Regions from separate parts of the Paenibacillus sp. FSL H7-0737 genome, predicted to be linked through region 2. Evidence: riboswitches for the same ligand, from Rfam matches in the RefSeq annotation. Region 2 holds a riboswitch; each other region holds the start of a gene.
What was found. Region 2 has a riboswitch for cyclic di-AMP ahead of H70737_RS15725 (APC family permease). Riboswitches for the same ligand answer to the same signal wherever they lie in the genome.
Positions count from the first base shown of each region.

Region 1 (5,870 bases), 3.2 Mb from region 2:
TATATACAAAAAAAGGCATGGTCGACTCAGAAATTTATGAGGATTATTGTTTTACAAATTCTGAGAGGGGTAAATACTAAATAAGACAAAAAACAAGCTCCTCCCCAAGAATCAACATCTTGGAAAAGAGCCTATGTACGATTTACTTATTGAACATCATCATTATCTTCTGTCTCAGAAGCAACAGAATGATAAGCATCTGTGCTCATAATTCGTTTAGCACCGATGTAGCGTTTCACGTAGTAGCTATCACTCAGGGAGCTAATCGTTACACCGCGTGAGGAAGATGCGTGTGCAAACTTGCCTTCACCGACATAAATACCGACATGGGAGACACCCTTACCACTTGTATTGAAGAATACAAGATCTCCAGATCTTAAATCATCTTGGGAGATAGCAGTACCCATTTGATACTGGGAACCTGATTGGTGTGGTAGGTTTATACCAATTTTATCAAATACATACATTGTAAATCCGGAGCAATCAAATCCATTTGTGGAGATGCCGCCGGATACGTACTTAGTTCCGATGGTCTTGTCGATCACTTTATCCATTTTGGAATCCGCGAAAGCGCTTCCTGCTCCGATGGTGAAAATAATGGAAAAGCTAAGTACTGCTGCTGCTAGCTTCTTCTTCAAAAGTTTATACCCCTTCCGGATGCCTACGAGGTTAGCTTAAGGGTTCGGTTGAAGGTCCCCTATGACCCCTCTAAAAATGGAGGTCAATTCACCCAAAGTTGGTTCCCCCGTTTTCCTAATAGTTAGGAAACTCGGCTGATACTGTTGATTAGGAATAGCTTGTAATCAATACATGACAAAACCTTTGTAAATAACAACTTAATGATTACAAAAATGTTACTAAAATCTTACTGCAGTTATTGTAACAAACAGAGTGCCGCTTGGCAATCGTTTTTAACATAATCATGCAGAAAAATTCGTTTTTTTAAAGACAAAATGCATATGTAAGCGATAATATTAAACTAATTTTTATATTTATTGAAATTTTTATCAAATAAAAGTGTTTAAAGTCCGTTCAAGAGGTGTAAAGAATATAATAAGGCAAAAGAAAACCTGGATTCGATTAAGTCAATAATCAAACCCAGGTCTATATAATGTAATTGTGAGGTTATAGTTGTGGGGAAGTATTAATCGTAGGCTATAGCTTGATATGAGGAAGTACTCATTACTCTTTTAGCACCAACGTAGCGATTGGCCCAGTAGGATTGGCTAAGTGAAGTGATGGTCACGCCATATGAAGATGATGATTGTGCGAATTTTCCGTTTCCAACATAAATGCCGACATGGGATACGCCGTTGCCCAATGTGTTAAAGAAAACTAGGTCACCTGAACGTAATTTACTTTTAGCTACAGGAGTTCCGACATTATATTGAGCTTTTGAAGTACGGGGCAAAGAAAGACCCACCTTCTTGAATACATACGTAGTAAATCCAGAACAGTCAAACCCGGCAGTGCTAGTGCCTCCGGTTTTATAGGCAACTCCAATTGTCTTTGAAATAACACTGTCCATCTTAGAATCTGCAAAGGCACTTCCTCCACCAATAGAGAACGCCATCACAAGTCCTAGCGCCGCAGCGACGCATGCTTTTCTTAAATTCTTCAAAAAAATTGTACCCCTTCCAATGCCTGTGAGGTTAGCTTAAGGATTCGGTAGAAGGTTCCCCTATGATCACTGCAAAGCGAGATCAATTCACCCAAAATATGGTTCCCCCACTTCCCGGTGCAAGGAATTCGGCGTTTTATGCACCAGATAGTGACTTATCGACATGACTACGACAAATACATGAAGTTATGTAGAAATCGTTTCAAATGATTACAAACTTGTTACCAATGGAACAGGACTTATTGTAACAAAGTCTTTACGATTTTGCAAATCCTCATAATTTGTCTATAACGCGAAAGAGTCCCAGCTCCTGATTCAGGAACCGGGACTCTTATATTATGTTCTGTAATGCTTCAAATTATTGTGGAAATGCTTTACTGTGCCATAGATGATATTGAGCTGAAATTCCCCACATTTTGAAGAGTGTTGAGGGCAGTGATGAAAGTTGACGAATAAGAAGTGCTGGTAGGCCAGGACAGAAGATGCCCGTTATTCCGCACACTAGCAAAAGGATCAGGCCTGCTGCACCAAGTATGATTGAAATTCCTATTGCCGGAATCAGCGACTTCAAGCAAATGAATAAGGAGGAGAACATCCCCGTGCCGCTGGTATACCCAAACTGCATATATAGAAGGAACAGGCGCACGATAAAGATGTATATAAGCCATGCCAATACGTATGGAACTAGATGAAGTAACAAAGAGTAGTTCAGAAAGGAGGACAAGAATAGCCCGTACATTTTTGGAGCAAGCCAGTATAACGGAAGTAGAGCCAGCGCCCATTCGATTAGACTGAAGATAAACACTGGAAATCCATAAAGCTTCATACCTGGAAAAAAGAACAGGCCACGCTCTCCTTTTCGCTCCTGATGGAGTTCATGCAGTAATCCTGCCCTTATGAAGGGGGAGAGTAGCAGTCGTAAGACAACAAGCCCTAGGAACATCCATAACCAAGTACGTATCGCAGGATCTGTGTTCAAGTTGAACTGCCCTTCGACATAATAGAGTAGTCTGCCCATTCCGCTGCCTCCAGCGTCTTTATCTGGATAACGCAGTAGAATTGGAACGATAGCAGACCGGATGAAGCCGTACATAAAGTAGCCCCAGAGCAGTCGGTAGATGAAGAGCAGAATCAGAATATAAAATTGCTCCTTCATGCTTTGCCAGCCGCGGGTTATCGATGTTCTCACAATCATTCACCTCACCAGACAAGAGTTCCGAGCACGGTTTCAACTAGTTTAGTTACACTTAATGTCCAGCGGGAGAGCGTTTTGGGCTCTATTTCCGCCAGTCTGAAGTTATTAAGATGCTTGTTTTCTAACAGAATGGTATGCTCAGGATCAACCTCAGCAGAGAGAAGAAACTTATCGCTTAACAATTGGAAGGTAGTCTCTGCTCCTTCACCGCTCCAGACCCGCTCTGTAGCAGAGCCATCGGCGAATGTGAATTTAATGGGAACGTCAACGTAATGGCTCCCTTTGTTTGTAATCTTTACTATGGATTCATAGCTCTGAGCATCGCTGTTGCCATTCTTTTTAATCGTAATCGTATCTACTGAGAAATCAGGAGCACCACCACCATAAATATAATCTTCGAAATAAGGCTGCCATGATTTTTTGGTTACCTTCTCAACGACTTTTTGAAAATCAGACGTAGTGGGGTGCTGGAAACGGAATTTACGTGTGTAAGTGGACATGATGCTGTTCATTGCCTTAGTGCCTACTTGGCGCTCAATATCCTTAAGTACTAGCTTTCCGCGAATATACACATTCCGGCTATAGGATTCTGCCCCGGCATATTTCCATGTTTCTAAATTTAGCGGCTCTGATTTGGTCACCAAGCTGGACTGAAGAGGGAGATTCGTTTTGATGCCATATTCTTGCTCCATGAGTCTGTCTTCAGCATAAGAAGTGAAGCTTTCATCTAGCCAAGCCTCTTCGAATTCATTGCTGGCTACCATGCCGTAAAAGTATTGATGGCCAATTTCATGAACGACGGTTCTTTCAAGTGAGGTGTCAGGAGAAGAGTCTGTGGCTCCAAATGCTGTAATGAGTGTTGGATACTCCATTCCTCCAGCCCCATTCCCCTCCTTAGGCGGAACGATAATAGACAGAGTCGAGTAGGGATAAGGACCATACCATTTGCTGAAGTAGGTCAGAGCTGCCTTAGCGGCCTGAAGGTATCGTTCCTTTAAGTCTTTGTGTAATGGATCGAGATACACCTTAATCCGTACACCAGGCACTTCTGGCGTAGAGAAGGCTTCTTCGGCTACTGTAAAATCAGGGGATGCCGCCCACGCAAAGTCATGGACATCGTCAGCGTAGAACTGATATATTTTTTGATCTTGCTTTAGCTTGGCATTCTTCACAGGAAATCCGGTCGCAGCTACCGTGTAGTCGGAAGGAACCGCAATCGTTACATTAAAGATGCCAAAATCGCTGTAAAACTCAGAGGTGCCGTGATACTGATGCAAATCCCAGCCTTCCTCCTTAACCCCTCGTGTGCCCATAGGCTCGTATACACTAAGTTTAGGGAACCATTGCCCAGCCATCACGAAATTGCCTGATGCGCCCATACGGGCAAATATTTTGGGGAGCTGGACCTCGTACTGGAGTTTAAGCGTGACACTTTCTCCACCATTAACCGGCTGTGGGAGATGTACCTTTAGGAGTGTCTTATCGTTGACGTTACCATCATCGGGTTGTACAAATTGCACTCTTTGCATTAGTGATGTTCCTTCTGTTGTGCGCAAATCGGTTAAAGTCATACTTCCGAAGCCGTTCTCTGGCATGGTGTCACCTCTGAGCGTTCCCCCGGACTCCTTCATAAAGGTAGTATCTGGTGAAGCAAAAGCATTTGGATACATATGAAAATATAGATCACTTACCGGTTTTACACCGGGGTGTGTCCAGGTTACCGTCTCAGAAGCGATTAAGGTTTCTGTATCAGGAACAAGCTGAACATCGATGTGATACTCGACAACTCGTTGACTTAATGCCTCTTCTGCTGGAACGGGGGCGCTTTCAGGCAGTGTCTGTTGTGGTGCAGCTGCAGGAGCTGTGCCGCTTGAGGACTTGGCCTCTTTTGAAACAAAGCTAGTAACAGAAGATGTGGAGTTATCCCCCGAATAGACCCATATGCCTCCTAAAAGCACGAGGGTGGCCAGGGTCGCAAAGATGATGATGTACCTTAATGACAGTGACTTCATAGTGTGATTCCTCCCGTGACAAGCATCTACGGGATGTATATGTTTGCAATCGCCGCATTATTAGCTAAAATTAAATTATTCGTAAGAGGAAGGGTGTGCACTCGTGGACAACATACAACCGGAGGGTAAGAAACAGATTGCCTTAAATATTGTGAATGCCAAAAGTAAACATAAAGGCTTTGGAGCGGGCTCTATAGAGCTCAATAACGTATCGCCTGTCATTATTGATGGCGGTGAAGCAGTCATTGATATTGGTGCCATGCATGCCAAGAGTAAGGTTGAAAAGGGGATTAAATTCTCCATGAACCGTGAAGATGTACCTAATGGTAGACAGGTTTGGGTAGTATGGGTAGCAGTGGACCGTACACAGGATAGTCAATTCTATGGTGGAATAACGGCCTGCGAAATGTGGATCGATACGGAAGCGCGTCGCGGTTGGAAAATTCTCGCCGAGCATGTCAATAAGTTGGATGCTGCTCTAAAACGTAAAATCGATGTGGGAGGGCTTGGCGCAGTTGAAAAAGCTGCCCTCAAATCCCTCTTGATCTCTCATAATGAGGCATGGTGGACTGCGTCCTCCGATGAGCTTAAGGCTGCACTGACCGAGTAGGAACGAATTACCCGGTCAAGGTTACCTGATACAGAAAAAAGGCTTCGACATCCTGAAATAGGAGAGTCGAAGCCTTTTTGAATTGAACACAATGAATTAGTTTACGATTTGCCTGCCGTACTAAGTTTGCGTTTGAGTTGACTTACTCTGGCTTGACTGATCCCAAGAATTTCAGCAAGCTCTTTCTGATTGGCATATGGATGTTCTTCTATGGCCTGCTCCAGGCGTTGGCACATATCCTCTGTCTTCGTCTTCCGGATCGTGCTGCTGTGTTCTGACACTTCGCCTGCAAAATCTTGGCGCGCCTCAGGCACTTGAGACATGCGTTCAGGGTCGGCAATTTCTTTTAGACAGCTACTGCAAATAAATTGCTCTTTATAGTAGGTGACATGGTCGTGGCTTCTGCAAAACGTACATTCTGTCGAGGTGTAC
Region 1 covers NZ_CP009279.1:122,067-127,936, forward strand. Annotated here, with positions in the region: gene H70737_RS00580 (C40 family peptidase) at 147-638, opposite strand; cyclic di-AMP (ydaO/yuaA leader) riboswitch at 644-785, opposite strand; gene H70737_RS00585 (C40 family peptidase) at 1,145-1,573, opposite strand; cyclic di-AMP (ydaO/yuaA leader) riboswitch at 1,627-1,765, opposite strand; gene H70737_RS30920 (hypothetical protein) at 1,980-2,810, opposite strand; gene H70737_RS00595 (M1 family metallopeptidase) at 2,822-4,828, opposite strand; gene H70737_RS00600 (YwhD family protein) at 4,932-5,438, shown strand; gene H70737_RS00605 (AbrB/MazE/SpoVT family DNA-binding domain-containing protein) at 5,540-5,870, opposite strand, start outside.
Region 1: linked by a shared signal. The riboswitch ahead of H70737_RS00585 (C40 family peptidase) and the one ahead of H70737_RS15725 (APC family permease) in region 2 are both predicted to bind cyclic di-AMP.

Region 2 (5,870 bases):
TACAGCTCCCCCTTCCGCTTACTCGCTAAGTAAATAAAGAAAGGTACACCGATGATGGCAATTAATGCGCCTAGCGGCGTCTCATAAGGGGCATTTATCATTCTAGCGGCGATATCCGCAAAGATGATCAATAAGCTCCCAAGAACTGCCGAGCAAGGAATGATCCAGCGATAATCTACTCCAACGAAATAACGTGCTACATGTGGAATAATTAGTCCTATAAAAGCAATCGGGCCAACCATTGAGACTGCACTTCCGGCAAGAACTACTACAACAATCATACATGCCAACTGTACTAATCTTGTCCGCTGCCCCAGACCAACTGCAACTTCTCTTCCTAAGCTGAGCAAGGTGACAGACCGCGATAACATCATCGCTGCGATTAATGCCACGAACACCCAAGGGAAAATAATCTTGATCTGAGTCCAGCTTGCCCCGCCCATTCCGCCAGCCAACCAGAAGGCTATATCTTGGGATAAGTTAAAAAGAATAGCTATGCCCTGACTAACAGCAACCAGTAGTGCACTTACCGCGGAACCTGCCAGCGTCAAACGTAAAGGTGTAAGGCCATTAAAAGATAGCGACCCGATTCCAAATACGATAAAAGAAGCTATAGCAGCACCTATAAAACAAAACAACATAAGTGAAGTGAATGAGATCGAAGGTGCAAAAGCAAAAACTATGGCCAGCGCTACACCTGCTCCCGCATTCAAGCCTAACAGACCTGAATCCGCAAGAGGGTTCCTTGTCATCCCCTGCATGATTGCCCCTGCTACTGCGAAGCAAGCACCGACCAAAGCACCTGCTATCGCGCGAGGAAATCGCAGTTCTCTTATCACCTGATGTTTTTGTACATCTGGATTGAAATGAAATATTGCTTCCCATACCGTAGCTAGCTTGATATCTGCCGCACCCACTGAGACCGAAAGTGCCAGTCCAAAGGCAATGGCAGCGAGTCCAATCACTAGAATACCCATTGCAGCTGCCGGTCGGGTATGTATAGCTTTTTGTGTATCATTTTTATTACGATGTGCGAAATCTGAGGGTGAAACCATGAGTCGTCTCCTTAATCGATAGTTACAATGTTCTATATGATAACAACAATCATTCTCATTATCGCAAAAAAAATTAGGTTGTACAATTGTAGGAGTTATTTTTCAGTAATACAGGAATGGTTTATAAAAAAATGGTGCAGATCTAAGCATCTTAAGATACTTGATCTGCACGCCCTTCCCCACCCAAATGATCAGTCTCATTCATGGTGAATTACGACTTTTTATTTCACAAAACTTTTTAACACATCATCAATAATTTTGCCACCAGCGTTCGCACCACTGTATAGCCAACTGCTTGTTGAGCTCATTTCATGCACATTGCCAGCTTTTACAGCCGGGATGCCTTTCCAAATTGCACTGTCCAGAATCTCCGAACCCTCAGTCTTATCACTATTTACAAGGATAATATGATCTGCTGTCAGCTCAGAAAGCTTCTCTAGCGAAATTGGATTCCAAGTAGCTCTTGTACCAACAGGAATTTCTGTTACTAAGTTAGGCAGCTTTACACCAAGGTCTGTATATAATACAGCACCACTGCTGCGAGTTTCGTCTACAATATAGAAGTTCTTTTGTACCAACCATAAAATCGCCACGGACTCTTCTCCAATAGCTCCTTTAAGCTTTTCTTTCGCTGCAGCCGCCTTGTCTTCATAATCTTTAATGGCTTTCTCTGCTTCAGGAGTCTTGTTCAGAATTTCACCAATCTTGAGTAGCGATTTACGCCAATCTTGATTTAGCTTATCCCCAATCACATAAGTCGGTGCAATCTTATTCAGTTGGTCATAGATACCATTCTGTACAGATGACTCCGATGGGATGAGGATAAGATCCGGAGCGAAGCTGGTTACTGCCTCGAGCGGAAGATCGTAGCTGATCGTAGGAACATCCTTCAATTCAGTGGACAGATAATCTTGAATACCATTAGTCACTGACCATTGCGCTACTGGAGTCACACCTAGAGTTACCAAAGCATCCTCCAAATAAGAACCCAGTACACGCCCAGGATTAGCTGGAATCGTTACTTCATGTCCCATTGCATCCGTTAACGTCTTAGGGGCTGCAGGAGCTTCTGTAGCTTCAGCAGTAGGTGCCGTCGCTTTGTCTGTTCCTGCGTTTGAAGCGTTACCGGGATTATTATTACCGCAAGCGGATAAGAATAGCACCATCACCATTAATCCGACCATCGTTAATTTCATGCTTCCAAATCTTTTTCTGTTAAACAAAAACATTAAATACCCTCCTAGTGTGTGCATCCTATGTTATTCAAAGGTATTGACTACCTCAGTCTCACTTTTAAATGATATTGATTCTCATTCTCTATGTCAACACATAAATTTTAAATTTTGTGGATTTGCAATAATTTCCTTCTTAAAAATACAAAAAAAGGCTATATTCCGAACGTTCCGGATATAGCCTCTCCTCAATGATCCATTATTTATTCAAATGATATGGGACAGTCGCAACTACAACATCTTTTGAATTCATTAGATACGAACGGATTAAAAAGCTGGTCTGATTATGAAGTACAGCTTGCCACCAATGCTTAGTTATAAACTGTGGAATCAGAATCGTGATATGATCCGTCGCTGCGGTCTTCCACTCCACTGTATCAATAAATTTCACTAACGGACGAATAATACTGCGATATCTAGAACGAAGTACAATCAGGCGTACACCCGGATTCCATTCCTCCCACCGTTGCTCCATTTTTTGAATGTCCTCTTCATCAAAGCCAACATACACGGCTACAACATTATCCGTTAGAGACTTGGCATAGCTGATGGAATGTAGTACAGCACGTGTTACACCCGCAACAGGAACAACAACTGTACTGCCCTTAATCAAAGGTTTATCTGTACTCGGGCATATACGAAGCTGATCTGCAGTGTTCAAATAGTGCTTGTGAATCCGGTGGAACACGAACATTACAGCAGGTAAGAAAATGAAAGCCATCCATACGCTTGAGAATTTAGTGATGATAAAAATAAGCGTAATCGTCAATGTAGTCAGCATACCGATGGTATTTACAACAAATCTTTTTTTCCATCCCGCTGGTTTTGTTTTAAACCAATGAACCATCATTCCTAGCTGTGACAATGTGAAAGGAATGAATACACCAACCGCATAAAGTGGAATCAAGCTTTCTGTATTTCCGTGGAATGCAGCTACAAGCACAGCAGACAGAACACCTAGAAAAATAATACCATTAGAGAAACCTAGACGGTCACCACGAACCATAAAAGCATGTGGCATATATTTATCTTTTGCAAACATAAATGCGAGCAGCGGGAACGCTGAGTAAGCTGTATTAGCTGCCAAGAACAAAATTACTGCTGTAATACCTTGAATGAAAAAATATAAGGTTCCGCGGCCAAAGGTCGATTCAGCGATCTGAGAAACAACCGTTGCCTTTTCATCAGGCACTATGCCGTACCAATACGCCAGTAGTGTGATACCTGTAAACATAAATCCAAGTATAACCCCCATGACCATTAAGGTCTTGGCTGCGTTCTTTTCAGCAGGTGCTTTAAAGTTTGGAATGGCATTAGATACAGCCTCTACACCCGTAAGTGCCGAACAGCCAGAACTGAAGGCTTTTAATAGTAGAAACAAACTAACATTAGAAACAGCAGAGCCAATTTCAGGGACATTCGCATGCACGCCACCTGCTGCATATTTAATAACACCGGAGATAATCAAGACTACAATCGACACCACAAACAAATACACTGGGATTGCGATGAATGAAGCTGATTCTGTAACTCCGCGAAGATTAATCAAAGTAAGTAAAATAATAACTGATACTGCAATAAGAACGGTGTGATTATGAAGACTTGGAAAAGCCGATGTGATCGCATCCGTCCCTGCCGACGCACTAACAGCTACGGTCAGAATGTAATCCACTAACAAAGACCCTCCTGCTAAGAGCCCTGTCGGAACACCAAGATTACTCTTGGCAACGATGTAAGCTCCGCCTCCCTGAGGATAAGCGTAAATCGTCTGCCGATAGGATAAAATCAGGATGGCCAGCAGGCCCAATACGGCTAATGCAATTGGCAGGGAATACCAGATGGCAGTAAACCCCGCAGCCACCAGTACAATCAAAATTTGTTCCGTTCCGTAGGCTACAGACGAGAGCGCATCAGAAGACAGGACAGCCAGTGCTTTAACCTTGGATAACTTTTCATGATCGAGTTCGTTCGACTTCATCGGACGCCCGATCAATAGTCGTTTTACCTTGCTTACCATGGTGGATACAGTTCCTTTCTTTGGGAGCTGAAACGGAATTTCCGCGCGCTGTTTTCATTGGTGGATTTCATAAATGCAGACACTAAAAATAGCATACGGAAATGATCCGCATGCTATGCATGGTCATTATCCCACCTTTGCTTACGAGGTTAGCTGGCGGATTCGGGCTGTGGTTTAGCCCTACGGTATAAGTCTAATCGACCCATTCCGATTCACCCCATTGGCACATATGCCAAGTTTGGTTCCCCCGTTTTTCCTAAGAAAATTCAGCGCATATTCAACTTCTCACAAGGTCTAATATTAGTCTACAAAGTGTATACAGTAAAGCGTTGAAAAAAATGAAAAAAGAATGAAAAAACATCCAGTAAGCGCAAATACAGCGTCTTATTGGATGCTCTCTTTCATTCTCTTCAATTATCCCTCTGGATCGTGTTTTTAATCACTTTTCACATTTTTTCGGATCCTTTAAAATTAAAAAATCAAAATCCTAAACTTTCCTCTGTATCTAACTCCATCACTTCTTCTTCCTTGCGTCCGTACCAAAGCAAAATGCTAATTAAAGCAAAAGCGATTAATGCAAGGAAAGGAATCGTAATGAATCCAAAAAAGTTCAAGTAATCCTTATTACAAGGAACACCAATTGTACAAGGAAGCACTTTACTTAACGCAGGAATCTTCTGCTCCGCATAATGATAGATCGAGATACTGCCACCAATTAAGCTTAGTGGAAGTACATATGGGATAATCCTTTTATCCCCTCGAAAGGTTGCAATTCCCAAGAGGAATAACTGAGGATACATAAAAATTCGCTGAAACCAGCAAAGCTTACAAGGTTCATATTTCAATACTTCGCTCAGATACAAGCTACCAGCAACAGCAACTAAAGAGACGAACCAGGCCAGATACAGGCAGTTACGCTTGCAAAAAGATAGGAACTTTGTCACTTTGCCTCCACAGCTTTTGCGGCGTCGTTAATTTCAGTTGAAATCGCTTCAATGTTAAATGGATCCGCAGTCATTACTCCATTGATATAAAGGGATGGTGTAGTCGTCACCCCAGCTTCACTAGCTAACTGCATACCCTTATTCAGCTCATCTGCATACGTACGATCTTTAATATCTTTACGAAGCAGTTCGTAATCGATAGCTAACTTCTCTTTCTCCGCAAGGCTTACTAAGAAATCTTCAGTCGCCCATTCTTCGCTCTCATCACCTTGCTGAGCATATACAGCATCATAGAACTTCCAGAATTCATCATGATTCTGATGGTAAACAGATAATGCAGCAAGTGAGGCAGTTTCAGAGTCTGGACCAACGAAAGCCATATTTACAAAGTAGAGCGCTGCTTTTCCCTCGTTGACAAAATCTTGAACAATTTTCGGTTTAACTGAAGTTGCAAACTGGGAACACGCTGGACATTTCAAGTCTCCAAATTCAACAATTTTAACAGGTGCATCCTCTTTACCGACTCTAGGTAGCTCACTGTAATTGAATGCTACTGGTTCTCCCGAAGTTGCATTTTTTGCGGCATCTTTCGAAGCTAACATAAACAATCCAACAAAAATGA
Region 2 covers NZ_CP009279.1:3,650,078-3,655,947, forward strand. Annotated here, with positions in the region: gene H70737_RS15715 (FecCD family ABC transporter permease) at 1-1,055, opposite strand, end outside; gene H70737_RS15720 (ABC transporter substrate-binding protein) at 1,277-2,284, opposite strand; gene H70737_RS15725 (APC family permease) at 2,487-4,304, opposite strand; cyclic di-AMP (ydaO/yuaA leader) riboswitch at 4,428-4,586, opposite strand; gene H70737_RS15730 (disulfide oxidoreductase) at 4,784-5,248, opposite strand; gene H70737_RS15735 (DsbA family protein) at 5,245-5,870, opposite strand, start outside.

Region 3 (5,870 bases), 3.2 Mb from region 2:
TTACCTTCAACGACAATTAATTCCTTAATCATATCTCTTGACTCCTTCCAAAAAAAGCAAAAAAGAAGAGGTTTCGCTCCTCTTCTTTTGGTTAAAGAATGTATAAGTGATGAGCGGTTGCTCTGCGATCAACGAAATGATCATCTGGCGTTCCTTAACGGTTATCATCACTATAGCTTATCAAAGAATAATTTGCAAAAGCTTCAGCCTAGTTTAACTCCGGCTTCACAGGTCCAATCACATAAACGGTACGTGATTTACGACCGAAATTACGCACATGGCTCAGTGAATCGTAATAGACATCTACTTTATTGCCTTTAATGGCACCGCCAGTATCTTCTGCTCGGCGGAATCCAAGCCCCTCGATATATACCCACCAGCCAATAGGAATTACATTCGGGTCTACCGCAATTGTACGACCTTCCGTTACGCGTGTTCCGGAAGCAGTTTTGTTACCAATACCTGGCTCTTCTGATGAATAAGCTGTCATGGAGACGTTCTTAATCATCTTCTTGTACTCAAAGTCTACGCCAGCCTTGCTTGTGACATTATTAGTCTTAGCGCTAACCTTAGCCGTTTTTGAAGTGGTGTTTGATTTGGAAGTTGTTGTAGTCTTAGCTACAGCCGGCTTAGGAAGTGCTTTGGTACCAACGGCAATAATCTTATCTTTCGTTACCGTTTGTACTTCCTTACCAATCATGCGCATAGAGGCCAGTTCTCCGTCTTGGTAGATCTTCTCAATATGCTGAATCATGACGCCTGGTTTGCCTGCCTGTGCCACTCTAACTGTTCCCACAGTAAGGGAGGGGTCTGCTGTCTTGATGACTCTGAAGGGTAAGTTAGTTGTTCGCTGTACGGTCTGTTTGTTGATGCGAACAATCTTAACCTCCATGTTTGCAGAAATGGTGGTGTCTAACGAAGGGAAAATCTTATCATGACCTTCTAGGGTAATGCCCATTTTCTCAATTGCTTTACCAATTGTGTCCTCGGTCGTATATAACGTTTTTGTTGCTCCATCCGCAGTAAGACTAATTTTCTGCGCACGATTGATAACGACACGGTCACCGTCTTTTATTTCATCACTCAGACCTAAAGATAGTTCATCATGCGGCTGCAGCGAAATTTGCTCTTTCTCCAACACATCACCAAGAAGCGCTTCCCGCGTTTCAAGCGTCTGTGTTTGCCCGTCTATTACTAAAAATAATTGTTTGTTACTTTGACCGTGTACGTACAGCAGAATAAGTAGCGCGATAGCGACTGAAATCACGCCTGCAAGTAAAAGTACGCGAGTATTTACTTGCTCCCACCGTAATGCGAAAGACCTGCTGGATGACTGCGAATCATGGGATACTTCTGGTTGGAATACGCCCATTCTCTCCATCCTCCTTACATAGCCCCGTCGTCAATTGTATATCATGAGGACTGAATTCCTTTGACGAAACTATTTGAGATTGTCACAGGACACGCACGTAATAACTTAGCGTCTCCTGCTCATGGATCGCCTGCTCGGCACAGCTACTCCCACCCCTGTTATATAACAGTATGTGGGCAACATTCTATTTATTCAAAAATAAAAAAGCCTAAAAAGAGTTCAACTGAGGACTCTTTCGTGGCTTCTCCAATATCAGAATAGAGAATGCTTGTGCACGAGGTTGCCTCTCTTACTTGCGCTTACGGGGTTAGCTGTCGGGTTCGGACGAAAGAGAGACGCCCTATTTCAGGTCACCCGCTCATGGCGGTTGCCCTTAAATTCACCCCAAAGACCACGTGAAGAAATCAAATACTGTCCTACGGCACGTCTAAACCGTATTTAAAATACAGGCATGCGGTAGGTCAATATTGGTTCCCCCGTTCTCCATACGGAGACTCAGCGAGACGATCCATGAATCAATGGCTGTCACTATAACACAGCTCACATCACTGAAAAGATGATATCCTGTTTTGATGCATGTTGTAAAGGACGATTCAACCACGTTTACGCAAAAATATGGTTAAAATATTGTAATATTCAGCCGTTTTTATATTAAAAAAGTTTAATATATCGGCCATTCTCTATTTTTCACCTGTTTTGCTCCCGTTTTCACTCAATCCCAAATCGTTCCAGTGCGTTCGCATACGTTATTTTAGCCAATTCTTCCCATGTTAACCCTTTAATTTCAGCTGCTGCCTCTGCTACAAGCTTCACATGAGCGCTCTCATTTCGCTTCCCGCGGAAGGGGTGTGGAGTCAAATATGGAGCATCGGTTTCGATCAATAATCGGTCTAGTGGTGTCTGCGCAAGCACTTCTTTTGGCACTCTTGCATTTTTGAACGTAATGGGTCCTCCAAAGGATAAATGAAAACCAAGATTCAAGCACATTTTAGCTGTTTCCCAGCTTCCTGAGAACGAGTGCATCACGCCTCCAACCTCATTTGCTTTTTCCTCCCGTAAAATCCGTACAACATCCTCATGTGCATCACGATCATGAATACAAATCGGCATATTTAATTCACGGGCTAGTCCAATTTGCTTGCGAAAAACTTCATGTTGCACATCCTTGGGAGAAGTATCCCAGTAATAATCCAGTCCGATTTCACCAATAGCCACTACTTTTTTATGACTGCATAGAGAAGCGATCCAATCGAGATCTCCTTCTTTCATATCAATCGCATCCTGAGGATGCCAACCCACTGCCGCATAAATATAATCATAAGATTCCGCCAGCTTCATCGTTGAGGGAATCGTCTCCCGATTAAATCCGATATTAATCATCTTGCTAACTCCTGCTTCTACAGCACGAGCGATAACTTCTTCGCGATCCTCGTCGAATTGAGGTGCATCCAGATGCGTATGTGTGTCAAACAGAAACATTTTAACCCTCACTCCTTGTTCTTTTTTAGATATATAACAATATAAGTTTCACGCTATCCGTGATATCTTATTTTTCTACTCTTCTTGTCAAAAATCCCATATTTTCTTGTATTATTTTGCAAAAATCTCTGCAATAGAAGCAGGCAATCGCGTAAGCGCATTTCTTAACTTATCCTGAGGAAAATAAAGATGATATCTTCCACGGTGAATGCCGCTAATAGAACGCACAATATCCGACACCTCTGAAATTTCCCGCAGATGATCATGCCGATCAAGCAGCAGAATTTGTTTATTGTCAAAAGCTTCTCCCGGACGGAACACATCATAGGGCAGATCTGTCGGAAAATCAATCTCCAAATCATATTCTGGGTGAAGTCCCGCTGCCGCAAAACTGCTGCGAATTTCAGTAATCATATCTGTATCGAGATTCTCCACCTCAACATATTTATAAAGTTTACGATGAATAAAACGGGTACACAAGTCGCTTAGTAGCTCATCTTTCTCAAGCGTCCACTGCATAAAAGCCGTCTGTACCAGTGCTTCATCCAGCATTAAATACTGCTTCACTGTCACCTCACCACGGAACAAATCCTCCAGTGGATTAATCATGAAACTAAAATTGTACCCCTCTTGGAAAAGCTCCTTGGCTCTACGAAAAATTTGTCGCAAAATAATCTCTGAGCTGCGTGTCACCGGATGAAAATAGACTTGCCAGTACATTTGATAACGCGACATTAAATAATCTTCAATGGCATGCATTCCCGATTCTTTTACAACAATTCGACCATTATAAGGACGCAGCATTCTTAAAATCCGATCAATGTCGATCGTTCCATAGTTTACACCTGTATAGTACGCATCACGCAGCAAATAATCCATGCGATCAGCATCTAGCGGACTCGAAACCAGATTTACAACAATTTCATGCTCATAAGTTTTAGCGATTACAGAGGCTACTTTACGAGGAAAATCCTCCTCCACATCACGCAAGATCTCAGTAATCTCTGTGTCCTCCAGAATAATTCGACAAGTCCAATCCTCATGATTCATTTCAAAAGCTTCTTCTATAGAATGGGAAAATGGACCGTGTCCCAGATCATGCAGCAAGGCCGCACACAAGGTGAGCAGACTTTCTTCAGGAATCCAATCCTTATACCCGCTTCGTTCAAATTGCGAAATAATTCTACGTGTAATTTCGTACACCCCTAGGGAATGAGAAAACCGACTATGCTCTGCGCCATGAAAAGTAAGATACGAGGTACCCAGCTGGCGAATACGACGTAAACGCTGAAATTCCTTTGTATTTATTAGTCGCCAAATAATAGTATCCTGCACATGGATATAATTGTGAACCGGATCTTTGAAAACCTTTTCTTCTGTGAGCGGCTGCTTCATGAGATCAACTCCTTTATTAAATTTAGTATGATTTTAACCAATATAAGTATATAATAAGTAATTATGTCGTACTTTGTCGAATAGTGACGTTTTTAGTCTTGGTAAATCGACAAAGTTTATTTTTTCACTTTTTTTAGAATTCGTGATTGTTATAGGGAATTCAAAGTTTTCGTGAAAAAGCACTTATTCAACAGATGAAAAAAGGTTGACTGTTTTGGGAATCGTTGGTATTATAAATATCATAAAACAGTGAACAATGTCGAATAATGACGTTTTTGGAACATTGAGAGGAGTAACGATTGTTATGATGAAATCAACAGGAATTGTAAGAAAAGTAGACGAACTTGGACGGGTAGTTATTCCCATTGAATTGCGCCGTACTCTTGGCATTGGTGAAAAAGACGCACTTGAAATTTACGTTGATGGTGAGCGCATTATGCTTAAGAAATATGAGCCTGCCTGCATTTTCTGCGGCAACGCTGAGAACGTAACTTACTTCAAAGGAAAAATAGTTTGTCATGAATGCATTTCTACTATCCCTACCCCTGTGACAAACTAAAATAAATAGTATATAATAGAACTAATCAAATTGTTAATTCTAACCTTTTCATATCTCCTTGACCTCCCGTGACCGCGGGAGGTATTTTTTTTCTGCAATCACCTGTGTTTCCTGCCCAAAAGGTGTTTACAAGTATTAACTCCCCTCATGACACCTAATAATGATGGGGAATGCGGTGAGAGCATGAAGCAAATCGAGTTTTTACCATGATCTGGTCTATCTTGGGCTTCCTTTTGGGAACCACCTTCAGGCTAGAATCTCGTCAGCTTCGTAATACCCCTCCGCACCTTATTAGCCTCTTAGAATTAGAATCCGTCAATAACACTTACTGCTGCTCCGTTTTATCCAGAAGTGCGTTATAAATATCCCGCTTTGACACACCACGATCAGAGGCTGCTTTTTTCATAGCTTCTTTACGCGGCATATCTGCTGCTTCGTAATGAGCAACATGCTCTTCAATATTTAACTGGCGCCACCAAGCCGATTCCGCCATTTCAGCATCTTCCTTGCTCTCGCCTTCAACGACGATAACATACTCACCAAGCGGTGGATGTTCAGCGAGCCAATCCGTACATTCCTCGATCGTCCCACGCAGAAACTCCTCATATCTCTTCGTCAGTTCACGAGCAAGCACAATTCGCCGATTGCCAAATGCTTCATGGAGATGAGCCAGTGTCTTCACCACGCGATGTGGAGATTCGTAGAACAGTATAGTCCCTTGCGCCGAACGAAGTGGACTTAATACCGCACGGATATCTTTACGTTCTCGAGGTAAGAAGCCGATAAAAGTGAAAGTAGTCGTAGGCAGACCAGAGGCAATTAATGCTGACAAAGCTGCGTTAGCTCCGGGTATAGGAATTACTGGTATACCATGACTTATGGCAAGGGCTACAAGGTCTGCACCAGGGTCGGAAATGGCTGGTAAACCGGCATCGCTGACGAGTGCCAAATTTTTTCCTTCTATTATATAGCGGATAAGTTCAGGTCCACTGGCAGCCTTATTATGCTCATGATAACTGAACAACATAGAGGGTGTAATTTCAAAATGGCTCAACAATTTCCGAG
Region 3 covers NZ_CP009279.1:38,120-43,989, reverse strand. Annotated here, with positions in the region: gene rnmV (ribonuclease M5) at 1-32, opposite strand, end outside; gene H70737_RS00190 (resuscitation-promoting factor) at 209-1,372, opposite strand; cyclic di-AMP (ydaO/yuaA leader) riboswitch at 1,654-1,883, opposite strand; gene H70737_RS00185 (TatD family hydrolase) at 2,081-2,851, opposite strand; gene H70737_RS00180 (HD domain-containing protein) at 2,963-4,246, opposite strand; gene H70737_RS00175 (AbrB/MazE/SpoVT family DNA-binding domain-containing protein) at 4,551-4,805, shown strand; gene rsmI (16S rRNA (cytidine(1402)-2'-O)-methyltransferase) at 5,131-5,870, opposite strand, start outside.
Region 3: linked by a shared signal. The riboswitch ahead of H70737_RS00190 (resuscitation-promoting factor) and the one ahead of H70737_RS15725 (APC family permease) in region 2 are both predicted to bind cyclic di-AMP.